One region of the Salinicola sp. CR57 genome, then DNA from elsewhere that is predicted to be linked to it. Evidence: predicted binding sites of a transcription regulator. Region 1 holds the regulator's gene; each other region holds the start of a gene.

What was found. The regulator PhoB, encoded in region 1, activates phosphate uptake and scavenging genes when phosphate is short. The targets are predictions, from matches to a motif close to TGTCATANNNNTGTCANA.
Region 2: DOM56_RS14415 (DUF6482 family protein) is a predicted target of PhoB. The motif match lies at 2,104-2,121, and genes of this name have one in related genera.
Region 3: DOM56_RS18180 (alkaline phosphatase PhoX) is a predicted target of PhoB. The motif match lies at 2,665-2,682, and genes of this name have one in related genera.
Region 4: DOM56_RS10785 (glycerophosphodiester phosphodiesterase) is a predicted target of PhoB. The motif match lies at 1,849-1,866, and genes of this name have one in related genera.

What each region holds. Positions count from the first base shown of each region.
Region 1 covers NZ_PZJL01000001.1:507,865-512,052, forward strand. Annotated here, with positions in the region: gene DOM56_RS02365 (chorismate lyase) at 7-489, shown strand; gene ubiA (4-hydroxybenzoate octaprenyltransferase) at 573-1,466, shown strand; gene phoB (phosphate regulon transcriptional regulator PhoB) at 1,612-2,301, shown strand; gene phoR (phosphate regulon sensor histidine kinase PhoR) at 2,310-3,647, shown strand; gene DOM56_RS02385 (methyl-accepting chemotaxis protein) at 3,895-4,188, shown strand, end outside.
Region 2 covers NZ_PZJL01000008.1:79,696-83,883, reverse strand. Annotated here, with positions in the region: gene DOM56_RS14420 (cryptochrome/photolyase family protein) at 1-1,489, shown strand, start outside; gene DOM56_RS14415 (DUF6482 family protein) at 1,714-2,016, opposite strand; gene DOM56_RS14410 (bifunctional diguanylate cyclase/phosphodiesterase) at 2,200-3,972, opposite strand; gene DOM56_RS14405 (hypothetical protein) at 4,048-4,188, opposite strand, start outside.
Region 3 covers NZ_PZJL01000013.1:61,307-65,494, reverse strand. Annotated here, with positions in the region: gene DOM56_RS18180 (alkaline phosphatase PhoX) at 320-2,518, opposite strand; gene DOM56_RS18175 (lipoprotein UxpA) at 2,803-4,188, shown strand, end outside.
Region 4 covers NZ_PZJL01000006.1:157,527-161,714, reverse strand. Annotated here, with positions in the region: gene acnB (bifunctional aconitate hydratase 2/2-methylisocitrate dehydratase) at 1-924, shown strand, start outside; gene DOM56_RS10790 (outer membrane beta-barrel protein) at 1,182-1,772, shown strand; gene DOM56_RS10785 (glycerophosphodiester phosphodiesterase) at 1,945-3,759, shown strand; gene ppsA (phosphoenolpyruvate synthase) at 3,862-4,188, opposite strand, start outside.

The DNA.
Region 1 (4,188 bases):
CCTTGCATGAGCGCCGCCTGGTGGCAGTGGGTAGGCTCTACCGATTCGCTCACCGCCCGGTTGGTCGCGGCCTCCAGGCGCCCTTTCCGGGTCAGGCTGGAACACCAGGGCGTCGAACGACCGCGCCGCGACGAGGCGCTTGCCTTGGGGCTGGCGCCGACCGACCTCGCCTGGATACGCGAGGTCACGCTGATGAGCGGCGAGCGACCGTGGGTGGCGGCGCGCTCGGTCACCCCACTGGATCGTACCGGTTGTCGGCGCCTGCGCACGCTGGGCGAGCGTTCGCTGGGGAGTTGGCTATTCGCGCAGCCCGACCTGCAACGCGACCCGATCGAGGTGGCGCGAGTCTCCGCGGACGCGGAGGGCGTGTGGCTGCGGCGGTCACGTTTCCGTCACGGCAGCATTCAACTGCTGGTGCAGGAGTGCTTCCTGCACGAAATGGCGGAGGACCTGGGCCTGGCTCTCCCGGGACGACGACCGACGACCTGAACGACGGCTCCCACCTCGAAGCGAGGCCGCAGTTGCAGTAAAGTCGTTGCCGATTCAGAGGCCTTGCCGTTTCGGAGATTCGTATGCCCAGCGCCGGTTCCCCTTCCACGCCCCGCGGCCTCGCCCGCCTGCCGGACTTCCTGCGCCTGACCCGGCTCGACAAGCCGATCGGCACCTGGCTGCTGATGTGGCCGACGCTGTGGGCGCTGTGGCTCGCCGCCGGCGGCCTGCCGGATCGCGCCAACCTGATCATCTTCGTGCTCGGCGTCTATCTGATGCGCGCCGCCGGCTGCGTGGTCAACGACTACGCCGACCGCAAGATCGACGGCCACGTCAAGCGCACCCGGGAGCGCCCGCTGGCCACCGGACGCATCCGCGAGCAGGAAGCCAAGCTCCTGTTCGCGGCGCTGGTGGCGGCGTCCTTCGTGCTGGTCTGCTTCACCAACCTGGCCACGGTGCTGCTCTCCTTCGTCGGCGTGGCGCTGGCCGCGCTCTACCCCTTCATGAAGCGCTACACCCACCTGCCCCAGGTGGTGCTGGGCATGGCATTCTCGTGGAGCATCCCGATGGCGTTCATGGCGGTGAGCCGCAGCCTGCCGCTGGAGGCGTGGCTGCTGCTGCTCGCCAACGTCGCCTGGACCGTGGCCTACGACACCCAATATGCCATGGTCGATCGCGACGACGACATCAAGATCGGGGTCAAGTCCACCGCGCGCCTGTTCGGCCGCGCCGACAAGCTGATCATCGGCCTGCTGCAGCTGCTGACCCTGGCGCTGCTGGCCTGGGTCGGAGCGCGGCTGGCACTGGGTGGGTTCTTCTGGCTGGGGCTGGCAGCGATGGCGGCGACCTTCGTCTATCAGCAGTGGCTGATCCGGGAGCGCGAGCGCGGCCCCTGCTTCCAGGCCTTCCTCAACAACTTCTGGTCGGGACTCTTGCTGTTCGCCGGGCTGGTCCTGGCGCTGTGGCCGCCGGTCTGAAGGACGCGATTGTCGTAACTGTCATATCGATGTCATATTCTCACGATGTAATCGTCACCGTTCTGTCACGGCCGGTCGCTACGTCCGATGGCGTCATCGACGCCACGCAACAAAGCGAACCGGCGGCTCACTCGAGGCACTACGCATGAGCTCCAAGACCGTACTCATCGTTGACGATGAAGCATCTATCCGCGAAATGATCGCCGTTGCCCTGGAAATGGCCGATTATCGCGTGCTGGAAGCCGACAACGCCCAGACCGGCCACGCCATGGCGCTGGACCAGAAACCCGACCTGATGCTGCTCGACTGGATGATGCCCGGCACCAGCGGCATCGAGCTCGCGCGTCGGCTGAAGCGCGAGGAGGCTACCGCCGAGATGCCGATCATCCTGCTCACCGCCAAGGGTGAAGAGGACAACAAGGTCCAGGGGCTGGAGGCGGGCGCCGACGACTACATCACCAAGCCCTTTTCGCCGCGCGAGCTGGTGGCCCGACTCAAGGCGGTACTGCGCCGGGCCACGCCGCCGGGTATCGAGGAGGCGGTCGAGGTCGAGGGGCTGCGGCTCGACCCCTCCAGCCACCGCGTCACCTCCCATGGTGGCGCCCTGGAGATCGGCCCGACCGAGTATCGTCTGCTGCAGTTCTTCATGACCCACCAGGAACGTGCCTACACCCGCAGCCAGTTGCTGGATCAGGTCTGGGGCGGCAACGTCTACGTGGAAGAGCGTACCGTCGATGTGCATATCCGCCGGCTGCGCAAATCCCTCGGCGAAGCGCACCAGCATCTGGTCCAGACCGTGCGCGGCACCGGCTACCGCTTTTCGGTCAGGGAGTAAGTCAGGACGTGCGCTACTGGATCAACGAACTGTGGCGCCTCGGCTACATGCTGTTCGGGCTCGGCGCCATGGGACTGTTGCTCGGCAAGCTGGGCGGCGACCTGCTCGCCGGGCTGGGCTGGGGGCTAGCGGCTGGCCTGGGGCTCTATGTCTTCCTCCACCTGTGCCACGTGCGCATGCTCTATGTCTGGCTGCTGAAGAATCCCCGCGAGGCGCCACCACCCGGCACCGGAGTCTGGGGCGACCTGTTCGATCGCCTGTATCACTATCAGAAAGCCCAGACCCAGCTGCAGCAACGACTGCGCGATATTCTGCGGCGCATCCAGGACTCCTGCGAGGCGATGCGCGACAGCGTGGTGATGCTGGATCCCAATGGCGACCTGGAGTGGTGGAACAGCGCCGCCGGCGACATGCTCGGCCTGCAGCCCGATCACGACCGCGGTCAGCCGATCACCAACTTCCTGCGCGATCCCCGTTTCATCGCCTACTTCGAGACGGGCGACTATCGCGAGCCGCTACTGATTCCCTCCCCGGTCCAGGCCAATCGTACCCTGCAGTTCCATCTCACCCTGTTCGGCGACAACGAACGCCTGCTGATGGCGCGGGACGTGTCCCGGCTGCATCAGCTGGAGATGATGCGCCGCGACTTCGTCGCCAACGTCTCCCATGAGCTGCGCACGCCACTGACGGTGCTGGCCGGTTATCTCGAAACCTACTCGGACCACGCCGACCAGTTGCCCCAGCGCTGGCAGCGCGGGTTCGGCCAGATGCAGGCGCAGACCATGCGCATGCAGCACCTGGTCGAGGATCTGCTGCTGCTGTCGCGGCTCGAGATCGATAGCCCCGACGACGACCGCGATACGCTGGACGTGACGACGCTGCTCCACGATATCGTCGCCGATGCCCGGGAGTTGAGCGCACAACACCACCAGTTGTCGATAGAAGCCGACGAGTCGCGACGGCTGCTGGCGAACACCAAGGAGATACGCAGTGCCGTCTCCAACCTGGTCTTCAACGCCGTTCGCTACACACCGGAAGGCAGCACCATCACCCTGCGCTGGAAGCCTTGGCACGACGGCGCCGCCATCGAAGTGGAAGACAACGGCGAGGGTTTCGATCCCGTCCATATTCCGCGACTGACCGAGCGCTTCTATCGCGTCGACAAGGGCCGCAGCGCCGCCACCGGCGGCACGGGGCTGGGCCTGGCCATCGTCAAGCACGTGCTGCTGCGCCACGACGCCAGCCTGGAAATCGTCAGCCGCCCGGGGCTCGGCGCGCGCTTCCGCTGCGTGTTCCCCGCTACGCGACTGGTCGGCGCTGACACAGGGTCGGCGCCATCCCCCTGAACGAGGCCGTCGCTACCCACGGCGGACGCCCCTCCACCCATGCCGGCACGATCGCCGAACCGCGTCGGGCAACGCACGGCGTGCCACGGCCAGACCAGACCAGACCAGACCAGACCAAGCGCATCACACCGAAATCGTAGGAATCGATCTCTCAATCTTGATTAGAGGCTGCCGATAAAGTGGGCGGATTATTAGTTTAATCCTCCATATGAATCGGCAGGTAGCTAGGAAAGGGACGGTTTTCGCGATGACGATGCGGCAAAAACTCTGGATCACGGTGGGACTGATGTGGTTCGGCATGCTGGTGTTGGTGGGCTGGATGGCCCTGGAGAAGCGCGAGACACTGATGGCCGAGCGCGTCAGCAGTCTCAAGAGCTTCGTGACCAGCGCCCAGACACTGGTCGAGCGTTATGTCGAACGCGCCAACGATAGCGAGTTCTCCGAACAAGCCGCCAAGGATTTCGCGCGCAGGAACCTGTCGGCCCTGGATCTCGACGGCAGCTATGTCTACGCCTTCGACAGCAACATCCATCTGGTCTAT
Region 2 (4,188 bases), on a different contig from region 1:
CGATGCCGTCGTCGCTCTCTGCGAGGTCAAGGCGGAAGGGGAATACGTCCCTCACCACCCCCAGAAGATCGTGTTGATATTGTCGGCGATGCGTCACTTCGCCGATACCCTGCGCGACAAAGGGTATCAGGTCCACTACAGCCGGCTCGACGACGACGACAACCACCAGGATCTGCTACAGGAAGCCGAGCGACTCGCCGACGCCTATGGCTGCGACGAAATCCGGGTGACACATCCCGGCGAATGGCGGCTGCTGGAGCGTATCCAGCGTCGGGGCACGCGCTGGCGACTGTACGACGATACCCGCTTCTACTGCTCCATCGCCGAGTTCGGCGAATGGCTGGAGGGGCGCAGACGCTTTCGGATGGAAGATTTCTACCGCCAGATGCGCAAGCGGACCGGATTGCTGATGGAGGAGGACGAACCGGCCGGCGGTCAGTGGAACTTCGATCACGACAACCGGCGACCCGTCGACGAAGGCCTCCAGTTCCCTGAGCCGCCACGTCATCGTCGGGACGCTATCACCCGCGAGGTCCAGGCGCTGGTCGAAGCGCAGTTCGGCGACCATTTCGGCACCCTGGATGGCTTCAACTGGGCGGTGACGCGACGCCAGGCACTAGGCGACCTGCGCCATTTCGTCGCCCACGCGCTACCGGACTTCGGCACCTACCAGGACGCCATCAGCGACGCGGACCCGTGGCTGTTTCACTCGCGACTCTCGGCGTCGCTGAACATCGGTCTGCTCTCGCCCCGAGAGGTCTGCGATGCCGCCGTGGAGGCCTGGCGGCGCGAGGAGGCACCCATCAACGCCGTGGAGGGTTTCGTGCGCCAGATCCTGGGCTGGCGTGAGTACGTCCGCGGCATCTATTGGCAACGCATGCCGCACTACAAGCGCGAGAACCGGCTCGACGCACGGCGTGGGCTGCCCGATTTCTACTGGACCGCCGACACGGATCTGCGCTGCGTCCGGCGCGCCCTGGAGATGACCCGCGATAACGCCTATGCCCACCATATCCAGCGCCTGATGATCACCGGCAACTTCGCGCTGCTTTGCGGGGTCGCCCCGGCAGCGCTCTGCGACTGGTATCTGGCGGTCTACGTCGACGCCTTCGAATGGGTCGAGCTGCCCAACACGCTGGGCATGACCCTCTACGCCGACGGGGGCTATCTCGGCTCCAAGCCCTACTGCGCGTCGGGAAAGTACATCGACCGCATGTCGGACCACTGCCGCCAGTGCCGCTACGACGTCAAGCAGGTCACCGGCGAGGGCGCTTGCCCCTTCAACAGCTTGTACTGGCACTTTCTGGAGCGGCATCGCGAGCGTCTACGGGGCAACCACCGCATGAAACTGATCTACGGAAGCTGGGATCGGATGCAGGAAGAAAAGCGAGCGGCCATCCTCGACCAGGCAGAGCGATTCCTGCGTTCGATCCACTTCGAGGCGCCCTACGGCCAAGGTGATCACGCAGAAGGCTATCGGCGGCACTGACGACGGCAGGTCCACTTAGCCTGGCAGCCCGGCATCGGTGTAAACGAGAGAAGAGAGAAGAGAGAAGAGAGAAGAGAGAAGAGAGAAGAGAGAAGAGAGAAGAGAGAAGAGAAACAGTATTCCCTCCAGACCATGGCAAGTCACTACAGGACTCGCCGAAGGGAAATCAGGTTGGTGAATGGAAAATAGGTCGGATTGGAGTCCTGGAGACCGTCGACCCGGGATCAGAAAACCAGAGGCATCCGCGACAGCAGCGGATCGTGATAGTGGGACTCGTGGCCGACGATCTCGTCGTTGGCAACCTGCTGGACCAGATAGGCGCGGTGGATGCCGGCCTGTTTCAGTTCGCCGTAGACATCGTCGAGAGCGCGAAACAGCATCGGCTTGCCGCGCCGGGTCAAGGCCTGCGTGGTACCGTCTTCCGGCTCCAGCATGACCTGATAGTAGCGGCTGCCGGCATGGGCGATGACGCGGATCTCGAAGTTCTCGTGATGTCGTTGATAGTGCGCTAGCTCCTTGAGTTCCATGGTTCCCTCCTGTGGGTCGTTGATGGAATCGTGTTCTGAATCGGGAGACGCTCCTTGCCATCCCGTCGCGACACCCTGACACTCGGATGTGACAAAACTGTGACCAGGGCCTGTTCACAAGCTACGCCGCGAGTCGCGTGGAGGGTGTGAACAGATCCTAAGACGCCAAGACACGCCGATCGTTCACCCCCGGAGATCTGCCGAACGGCGGTCCAGCGTCACCACGATTCGACCGTTGGCGGCACGCTTGGCCGCCGGCTTGAAGTGGCTCCAGAGATCGCCGAAGCTATCGACCCTGGCCTCGGCACCGACGCGAAGCGCAATGATCGACAGCCGGACCAGCGGGAAAAAACGCCATTGATCGTAGCGATCCCTGGCATGAAAGCCACCTTCCGCTCTGGCGTCGGCGGGCACCAGCGCGTGGCTCTCCATGCTGAAGCGGCGTTGTATGCCGGCAAGCCGACGGTGGAGATCCTTCCCGTCATTCAGCAGCAGTATGAAATCGTCACCGCCAAGATGGCCCAGAAAGTCCTCCCGCCCCAGCTCGCTTCTCACCAGGCTCGCCAGCGCGAGAATCACTCGATCCCCCAGGGCGTAACCAAACCGGTCATTGAAGGGCTTGAAGTTGTCCAGATCCAGATAGCAGGCGACGAAACCCCGGGCCTGGCGTTGATAGTGTTCCAACGCCAACCTGATGGGGCGGTTGCCTGGCAGTTGGGTCAACGGATTGGCCTGGCGCGCCAACTGGACCTGCTGCTCGGTGAACAGTTGCAGCAGGTTGATGACGTGCCCCATACCCAGATAGCGGCCACCGTCGGTGATGACGAAATCCTCGTCGCGGGATGCCTCCTCGCGCCCAGTCACCTTGCGCGAGACCCGCTCCAGAGGCTCGTGGGCCTCCACGCAGAGCGCCTGGGTCCGCATCACCTTGGTGACCGGCTGACGGCCGTGAAGATCGAAGCCGAAGCGTTTGCCGAGCAGCGCCATCAGTTGCTGGCGCCCCAGGATGCCGATCGGTCGACTCCGGCCATCGACGACCGCCAATGCGTTGGCATGGGGCAGACGGCTGAATCGCTCGGACGCCTCCGCCACGCAGAGACCGGCGTCCAGCGCGGGCAGCGGCACACTGAGGCGCCGGATCTCTGTCGCGGCAGTGGGCGGGCGATGGTTGGCAGCCAGTGACACCAGTCGGGCTTCGAGAGCCTCGCGTACCCGGTGGGGAGCGGCATCGGGGCGCGCGAACAACCACCCCTGGCAATAATCCGCCCCCAGCTCGAGCAGGGTATCCAGCTCCCCCTCTCGCTCCACGCCCTCCGCGATGACACGGCTATCCATGCTGTGCGCAATATCGATGATGGAGCGAACGAACCGGCGCTTGACGGGGTTCTCGTCGAGGCGACTGACGAAGTGGCGATCCAGCTTGACGTAGTCGGGATTGAGCTGGGACCAGAGTCGCAGACCGGCGTAGCCGTCTCCCAGGTCGTCCAGCGCGATGGAGAACCCCATCGACTGATAATGGCGGGCAGCCTCGGCCATCAGCTCGCAATCGATCCCCGGCGACTGTTCGGTGATCTCGATGACGATGCGGTCGGGCGAGAGACCGTGCTGGTGAAGAAGCGCCAGCGTCTGGCCGCCGAGATCTTCAGGGTCGATCAGGACTTCCGGACTGGCGTTGAGGAACAGAAGCTCGCCGAGGCCGGTATCCACCCAACGCTTGATCGCCCGCTCCCGGCATCCGCGCTCCAGCGCGGTAAGCAGGCCGCGCTCGCGGGCCGCCCGGAACATCGGGATCGGATTGGCGTAGGGCGAGTCCCGTGGACCGCGAGACAACGCCTCGTACGCCAGAATATGTCCGGTCGTGACGGCAACGATCGGCTGGAAATGAACGCTCAGATCACGACGGGCGACGATCTCGTCGAGAGAAGGGCTGCCGAGGGAAGCGGAGGGTGGGTTCATGAACGCCATGAAAGCGGAACATCATGACACCGTCATGACACATAAAGTTACAATCCCGCATCGTCATGGCAGCGACTACTGATAAGCGGAAGGATCGATCGCCTTGCCCAGAGAGTTGCGGTCGATCCACCTGCCCGCCTTCGCCTCCTTGTAGCGAAACACCACGCGGTCACCGATGGCAACCGGCAGTTCGGCATCTTCCGTCTGATAACTATA
Region 3 (4,188 bases), on a different contig from region 1:
CAGCGATTCTCGACGCTAGCCCTATCACGTATCCCCAGCCCTGGCACTCATCCAGGGGCCGAGCGCGGTCTATATCGCTCTCCAGACCAACACGCCGCTGTTCTCACATCCAGGGTTCTTACGTACTGGGTGCTCACGTCGCGCGTGCTCATTTCATCTGTACATGGACCGCGCTGACAGCGGGTGCGGCGCCGTTGCCTCGGCCCCCCTGCCACTGGCGTAAGTCCCCAATGCGCTCACCCCAAATGCAAAAGGGCCGCGCTGTGCGCGGCCCAAAGCTTGTGTGACGAGTTGGTTTGCGTGACGAGATAGCCGTGGGTCAGACCGCGATCTCGCCGCCATCACGCTTGCGGATTACCACGGTGGCGGCACGCGCGCGCACGCTTCCCGATTCCGGGATGGCGACCGTGGCATCCTGCACGTTGGCGTCAGGATCCGCCGGCCAGTTGCCCGGGTGCTGGATGTTGATGAACAGCGAGGTCTTGTCCGGCGTGGCGAAGATACCGGTCACCTCACAGCCGTTGGGGCCGACGGCGAAACGCTTGAGCTGGGCCTGATCGGCAGCATCGATAACCGCCTTGTCGCCCGGGCCACGGCTGACGCTGCCCGGCACCACCGCCAGCACCTGGTCATTGGTGTAGTCGGTGACACCCTCGTAGCCGTTGTCGGTCTCGATCCACAGGATGCCGCGGCCGTCGCCGCGGTCGTCGTACCACAGCCCGTCGGGGCTGGCGAACTGGTTGAGCTCGGTGAGCCCCGAGTAGTTGTCAGCATCGCTCTCGGCGGCGCCGAACACGAAGACCTCCCACTCGAAGCTAGTCCCCGCAGGGGACGGCTCGTGCCAGCGAATGACCTGGCCACCTTCATTGTCAGGGCGCGGGTTGGAGCCGTTGACCGGGGCGGTGGCGTAGCCCGCGCCCAGCTCGTCGATGTCGCTGCCGCCATTGGTGTAGGTAGCAGCGGTGCCCTCGGCGGTGCGCTTGGAGTTGTTGGTCAAGGTCATGTAGACCTCACCCGAGGAGGGATCGACGGTGCCCCACTCGGGGCGGTCCATCGGCGTCGCACCCATGAAGTCGGCGGCGTCGCAGGTGTTGATGAGTACCCCGGCGAGGTCACGCTCGTTGGCCAGCTCGAGCGCCTGCCACAGCGGGCGACCGTCACGGGTGGTGGCGTCCGGCGTCAGCGGCAGCCAATCACCGCTGCCGTCATCGTTGAAACGCGCCACGTAGAGGGTGCCTTCGTCGAGATATTTGGAGCCGATCGTCAGACGGTCGTAGTCCTGACCGGGACGGTTGGCGTCCTGGGCATCCCACTTGGCCTTGGAGACGAACTTGTAGATGTACTCGTTGCGCGAGTCGTGACCGGTGTAGAACACCACCGGCTCGCCTTCGACCACCTTGCCCGGCCAGCACCCTTCGTGACGGAAGCGGCCGATATGGGTGCGCTTGAGCGCCGCGGTTTCGGTACTCACGCTGGCGGTGTTGCCGTAGGGATCGACCTCCACCACATAGCCGAAGGTGCGCGGCTCGTTGCGGTAGTCTCCGGATGCGGAGGCCGCACTCGGCGTGGCGTCGAAGCGCGCGAACTCGCCGTTGGTGCCACCCTGGGCGGTCTCCCAGCCGTAGCGGCTGCGATCCTTGCGCACTCCCAGACGATCGTCATCGGCGTAGCGATCGCTATCCTTGATGAAGATCTCGGGCCAGTTCTCCTCGCAGGTGAGGTAGGTGCCCCAGGGAGTGAAGCCGTTGGCGCAGTTGTTGTTGGTGCCGCGGGTACGCGTACCGTTGGTGGAGTAGGCGGTCACCACGTAGGCGCTACCGCGCACCGGGCCGGCGAGTTCGATCGGCGTGGCCGAGGTGATGCGGCGGTTGTAGCGCGAGCCACGCTCTTCGCTCCACTGGCCATCGCTGCCGAGCGCCAGCTTGACCAGGGTCACGCCGTGGGCGTTGATCTCGGTGCGCGCCTCGTCGGCCGGACGCGCGCCGTCTTCGGCGTTGGTCGGGCCACCCTGCGGAGCCCACAGCGCACTCTGCTCGATGTACTCGTTGTTGAGCGCCATGATGAACTCGCGCGAGGCACTCTCTTCGCTCAGCGCGAAGTTGTGCATGCCATCGTGGTTCATGCCCACGCTGGCCGCCTGGTACTCAGGCGTGACGCGGCGGTCCGAGGACCAGGCGCCGACGCTGTTGTCGAGCGGGGTACCCCACGGGATCAGCACCTGGGCGACATAGCCTTCCGGCACTACCACCCCATTGGTGCGCGACCCGCGGATCGAGGAGAACGCCAGTGCCAGCGGGGTCGCTTCCGGCGAGCCGCTACCGGAGCCGCCATTGTTGTTGTGGTTGTCGCTGTCGCTGCTGCAGCCGGCCAGACCGAAACCGCCAAGCAGGCCCATGGCGGCCAGACCGGCGCCCCCCTGCATGATGCCGCGACGCGATATGCGGCGCGAAAGTACGGATGAGAACGGCTCGTTCTCGCTCTGGTTGAGAACACGATGATTCTCGATTGCCTTGCTCATGGGGTGTCCCCTCTCTTGGAGTAATCCACTAATGACGGTCTGCTGATCCGTGGCGCCCGGGCCGGCGATGCGCGCCGCCAGCCACTTGGCGATCCGGCGCGTACGGCCACCGGAATGCGTTACCCGGAGGCAACTTAGAGCAGCAAGGTGACAACACCATGACGACTTGACGGCAGCACCCCACCCGTCGCGTCGTCACGAAACCGTCATCTCCCAGTCATTAGGATGCCGAGTCCGGCGGCGGCGAAGACCGTACGCCGCGTTGAATCATTCGCGGGAGCCTCATGACTGACCCCCTTTTGACCGCCCCCAAGGCCGCCACCGGCAGGGGCTGCGACCTGACTCGTAGGCGTCTGGTCGGCGCCCTGATGGGTGCCGGACTAGGAGCAGGGCTGAGCGGCTGCGCCTCGCCAATGATCAGCAGCCCGCGGGCGCTGGCCCCGGGGCGCCAGGTCGAGATCCTCTACCTGGCCGATACCCTGGAGTGCCTCGGCCCCACGCGGATCGTCGCCCCCGCCACCTACCTGGGCCCGGCGGAGCTGCTCGGCGCCGCGCCCTGGGCCACCGCGGACGGCGTGACCACGCTGGCGGGCAGCGCTGGTGCCGAATGGGCCGCCCTCTATACGCCGCACAGCGCCGCCCGGCGCCATACCGCCGGCTATGGCGGGCTGGTCGCCCAGCTCGACCGCCTGCGCCGGGAACTCGGCACCGAGCGCACCCTGACGCTGGAGAACGGCCAGTGCTGGAGCGGCAGCGGCCTTGGCCATCTGGCCAATGGCAGCGCCGGCGTCGCCGCCAGCCATCTGTTGGCCAGCGATGCTCGGGTCAGCAGCGACGAGCGCGTGCTCTGGCCACAGCGTGCCGCGGCGCTCTACCGCGACTATGCGCGCCCGGTGCTGGGCAATCTTGACGCGCCACCCGCCGGCGTCAGCGCGGCGACCCGCTTCGAACGCGACGGTGTGCGAGTGGCGGTGGTCGGCGCCAGCGACCCCAACGCCCTGGACGAGACCCGCGCCCTCGATCAGTGGTACCAGGCCCTGGCCGAAAGCGTGTCCCAAGCCGCCGCGGAGGCAGAGCTGGTGGTCCTGCTGGCCGATACCGGCAGCGCCACCGCGCGCTGGCTGGCCGCGCGGCTGCCACAGGTCGATCTGGTGCTGGCCGCCCGTGGCCAGGATTTCTGGCCCCGTCTGATCGCAGTCGACAATGCCCACGGCGCACCGGTGCCGCTTTGCCTGCCCGGCAGCCACGCCAGCGGCTTCTTTCATCTCAGCTGCCGCAGCACCCGCGACGGCTGGCAGATCCACGCCGAGTTCCAGCGCAACGACACCGCAGCGGACGCCGCAGCCGCCGATCACCAGGCGCGCTTCGACGCCCTGCGCGCGCCCTACGCCGGCTGGCTCGACCGCCCGCTGGGCAGCGCCCCGGACTGGCTGTGGCGCCGTGACAGCGTCGGCGGCACCTGGGATGGCCTGATCGCCGCCGCCCTAACCGGGGATAGTGACACCACCCGCGCGATGCTGCCGGGGCTGCGCCACGACATCCTGCTGGCTCCTGGCGAGACGATCACCCGCGACCACCTGTGGCGCCTGAGCGGCGGCCATCCGGCCCGGGTCGTCGAGCTGGCACCGCGCACCGAAGAGCTGGCGCAGTTGCTCGAACGGGCGCTGGAC
Region 4 (4,188 bases), on a different contig from region 1:
GGGCACCTGACGGTGGCCAAGTCCGGCAAGAAGAACATCTTCTCCGGCCGCATTCTGGAGATCGAAGGTCTCGAGGATCTCACCGCCGAGCAGGCGTTCGAGCTCTCCGATGCCTCCGCGGAGCGCAGCGCTGCGGGTTGCACCATCACGCTGGGCGAAGAGCGCGTTACCGAGTACCTGAACTCCAACGTCACGCTGCTGAAGTGGATGATCAGCGCCGGCTATGGTGACCGCCGCACGCTGGAGCGCCGTATCGAAGCCATGGAAGCGTGGCTGGCCAACCCCAGCCTGATGCGCGCCGACGCCGATGCAGAGTACGCTGCGGTAATCGAGATCGACCTGGCCGAGATCGACCAGCCGGTGCTCTGTGCGCCCAACGACCCGGACGATGCCCGTCTGCTCTCCGAGGTTGCTGGCCAGAAGATCGATGAAGTCTTCATCGGCTCGTGCATGACCAACATCGGCCATTTCCGCGCCGCCGGCAAATTGCTCGAGAAGCAGCCGGCCGGCAGCCTGAAAACGCGCCTGTGGCTTGCACCGCCGACCAAGATGGACCAACATCAGTTGACCGAGGAGGGCTACTACGGCATCTACGGCAAGGCTGGCGCTCGCATGGAGATGCCCGGCTGCTCGCTGTGCATGGGCAACCAGGCACGCGTCGCGCCGAAATCGACCGTGGTATCCACCTCGACCCGTAACTTCCCCAACCGTCTGGGCGACGGCGCCGATGTCTATTTGGCATCTGCAGAGCTCGCGGCCATCGCTGCCGTCGAAGGCCGCCTGCCCACGGTGGAGGAGTACAAGGCTACCATGGGTGAGTTCAATGCCATGGCGGGTGAGATCTACCGCTACCTGAACTTCCATGAGATAGAGGATTTCCAGAAAGCGGCCTCGAGCGTCATTCCGGTCGCCCAGGAAGCCTGACACGTCTCTTCCGATGCTCGCGCTTCATGAAGAGGTCACCGAAACGCCCCGCCAACGCGGGGCGTTTTTTTATGCCTGACCTCGATGAGAGATCGCTTGCGTCTGACCGGGGCTAATCATAAAGTCTGACCGAGTCATGAAACGCTGTTCGCCAGCGTCGACGATCCGTACACGCCGGTAGCCATTCGTCATCCGCATGGCAATTCGCCGATGAGGCCACGGAATGCCTGTTCGAACGCATTCAAGGGAGATTCACGATGAAGAAGAAGATCTGGCTCGTCATTCCGATGACGATGTCTCCGCTGCTGTTGGCGCCGACGGCGCAGGCGGCCAACGCCGACGGGCTCTATCTTGGCATCGGCGGTGGCTACGGTGAGGTGGCGAGCAGCGACAGCGAGATCGGCAAGTTTGCCGGGGCCAGCGGCGAAAGCTATCACGTCGACGATGATGACAGCGTCTACAAGGCATTCGTCGGCTACGAATACAACCCCTACTTCGCCACCGAGGCCTTCTACGCCGATCTGGGCAAGCCCAACCTGATCCGGGGTGGCAATGTCGTCGACCTCAAGAGCAAGGCCTACGGCTTGAGTCTGGTCGGCAAGCTGCCGGTCGGCGCTGGCTTCGAGCTGTTCGCCAAGGCGGGCATGGCACGTTGGGAAACGGAGGCCAGGGGCGAGCTCAGCGCCACGTCGGATCTCGATGACAATGACGGGATCGACCCGGTCTATGGCGCCGGCGTGCAGTTCCGCTATCAGCACCTTTTGCTGCGCACCGAATACGAGCGCTACGACTTCGACAGCGACTTCAAGGTCGATACCTACACCGCCTCCGTGGGCTGGCAGTTCTAGACCCGCGGTTGACGATGCCGCATCCAGGCCGCCTTCGAGCGGCCTTTTTTTGTCAATGGTCGGCCGAACTTGCAAAGATGACCGTTTGACGACAACACTGAATGGCATGCCTTGTCGCGACCATTCGTCATTGAGACCACCTGGCCCAGGAAGGGACACCGCCGACCACTCCATGCTAGCGCCCAGATCACTGATACAAGACATCGCCCGGCAGATCCGCGCCCACCTGCGTTCGCTGATCGCCTTCCACCTGTTCTTCACGTTACTCGCCTCGGCGGTATGGGTGCCGCTGTCGGCCAATACGCTGTCCGGACTCCTCCATCGCATCGGCCGCCCCGTGCTCAGCAACGGACAGATTCTGGATGTCGCCTTCTCGCCCTGGGGGCTGCTCTGGCTGCTGGTGGCGATCGGACTCAGCTTCCTGGTGATCTTCCTCCAGCAGGCGGGAATGATGCTCGTCGTCTCGAGCCAGGCCGGAAATCGATATCGGGTGGCCATGGGTTCGCTGTGGCACGTGCTACGCCGTTTTCCGGCCTTAATGACCCTCACCCTGCTCCAGGTCGGGAGCCATCTCCTCCTGGCCGCCCCGTTCGCCATCGGTCTCTCCCACCTTTACAGCGCCATGCTCGGCGATATCGAGCCCTATATTCTGATCCACCTGAAGCCTCCCGAGCTGTGGGAGTTTCTCGCCATGGCGACGCCGATCGTTGTGGTTCTGGTGCTGCTCAGCGCCGCCCTCTATTTCCGCTGGTTCCTGGCACTGCCGGCGATGATGCTCGACGGGCTGAAGCCGATCGCCGCGTTGAAACGCAGCCGCGAACTGACCCAGGGGCGTCGCCTGCGGATGGCCCTGGCCGTCGTCGGCATGGCGCTGCTGGTGGCGGCCATCCCGGTTGTCTTCACCCTGGTCTTCAACACCCTGGGCGGGACGTTGCTCGGGTATCTGCCGGAGCGCAACAGCGTGCTGATTCCAGCGATGCTGACCTATCTGGCGCTGTATATCGTCACCACGATCGCACTCACTTTCCTGGGCATCGCAGCCAACAGCCTGGTGGTGATCACGCTATACCACCGTGCCATCGGGCGGGCGCCAGTGTTTCGCCCCGCCGCGACGCCGCAGCGCTCCGGGGTGATCGCCTGGGGGGCAGAGATCCTGCTGCTGGTCTTTGCCCTGGGCCAGGCGGGCTGGATACTGCATGGGTTCGAGATCAACGACCACGTCGCCATCACCGCCCATCGCGGCAGTTCGCTGGCGGCGCCCGAGAACACCATGGCCTCGATGAACCAAGCCATCGCCGACGGTGCCGACTACATGGAACTGGACGTGCGCCTGAGCGGCGACGGACAGGTCGTCGTCTCCCACGACAACAATCTGAGCCGATTGACCGGGGTCGACCGTAACATCAGCGACATGACGCTGGCGGAGATCGAACAGGTCGATGTCGGCTCCTACTTCGGCGATGCCTTCGTCGGCGAGCGCATTCCCACGTTCCAGCAGGTCCTGGACAATGCGCGGGATCGCATCGGGCTCTACGTCGAGCTGAAACCGTCACCAGGCACCGCCGAGGAGCTGGCTCAAAAGGTCATCGCCCAGTTGAAGGCCAGTCAGATGACGGACCACGCCGTGATTGCCTCGCTGTCACCCGATGTCATCGAGGTGGTCAAGGGCCTGGACGGAGAGCCGCGGACCACCCTGTTTCTGCAGTTCGTCCTGCCCGGCGCGCTGCATACCACCGACGCCGACATCATCGGCCTGCGCCACACCCAGGCCACGCCGAGCCTGCTGAGGACCATTCACGATACCGGCCGGGGGGTGGCGGTATGGACCGTCAATGGTATCGGCGACATGTCGCGCTATCTCGACATGGGGGTCGACAATATCATCACAGATCGGCCCGATGCCCTCGCCAATATCCTGCAGGAAAGACGGGCCATGTCGGACGGCGAACTGCTGCTGGTGAAGCTGCGCAACTGGCTGCGTTCGTGACCCCTCCGGCGACAGCACGGTTGCCGACGTCTCGTCATCACGTCAAAACCAAAAAAGCCGGCGCGAGGGTATCGCGCCGGCCCTTGGGCTGCTCAATTACGATCAGCCCAGCGTTTCACCCGCCAGCATGAACCAGGTCTCGAGCACGGCGTCCGGATTCAGCGAGACCGAATCGATCCCCTGCTCCATCAGCCACTTGGCAAGCTCCGGATGGTCGGACGGTCCCTGGCCGCAGATGCCTACGTACTTCCCCTGGGCCTTGCAGGCCTGGATCGCCATCGACAGCAGCTTCTTGACCGCCGGGTCCCGCTCGTCGAACAGGTGGGCGATGATCGCGGAGTCGCGATCCAGGCCCAGCGTCAACTGGGTCAGGTCGTTGGAACCGATGGAGAACCCATCGAAATGCTCCAGGAACTCGTCGGCCAGCAG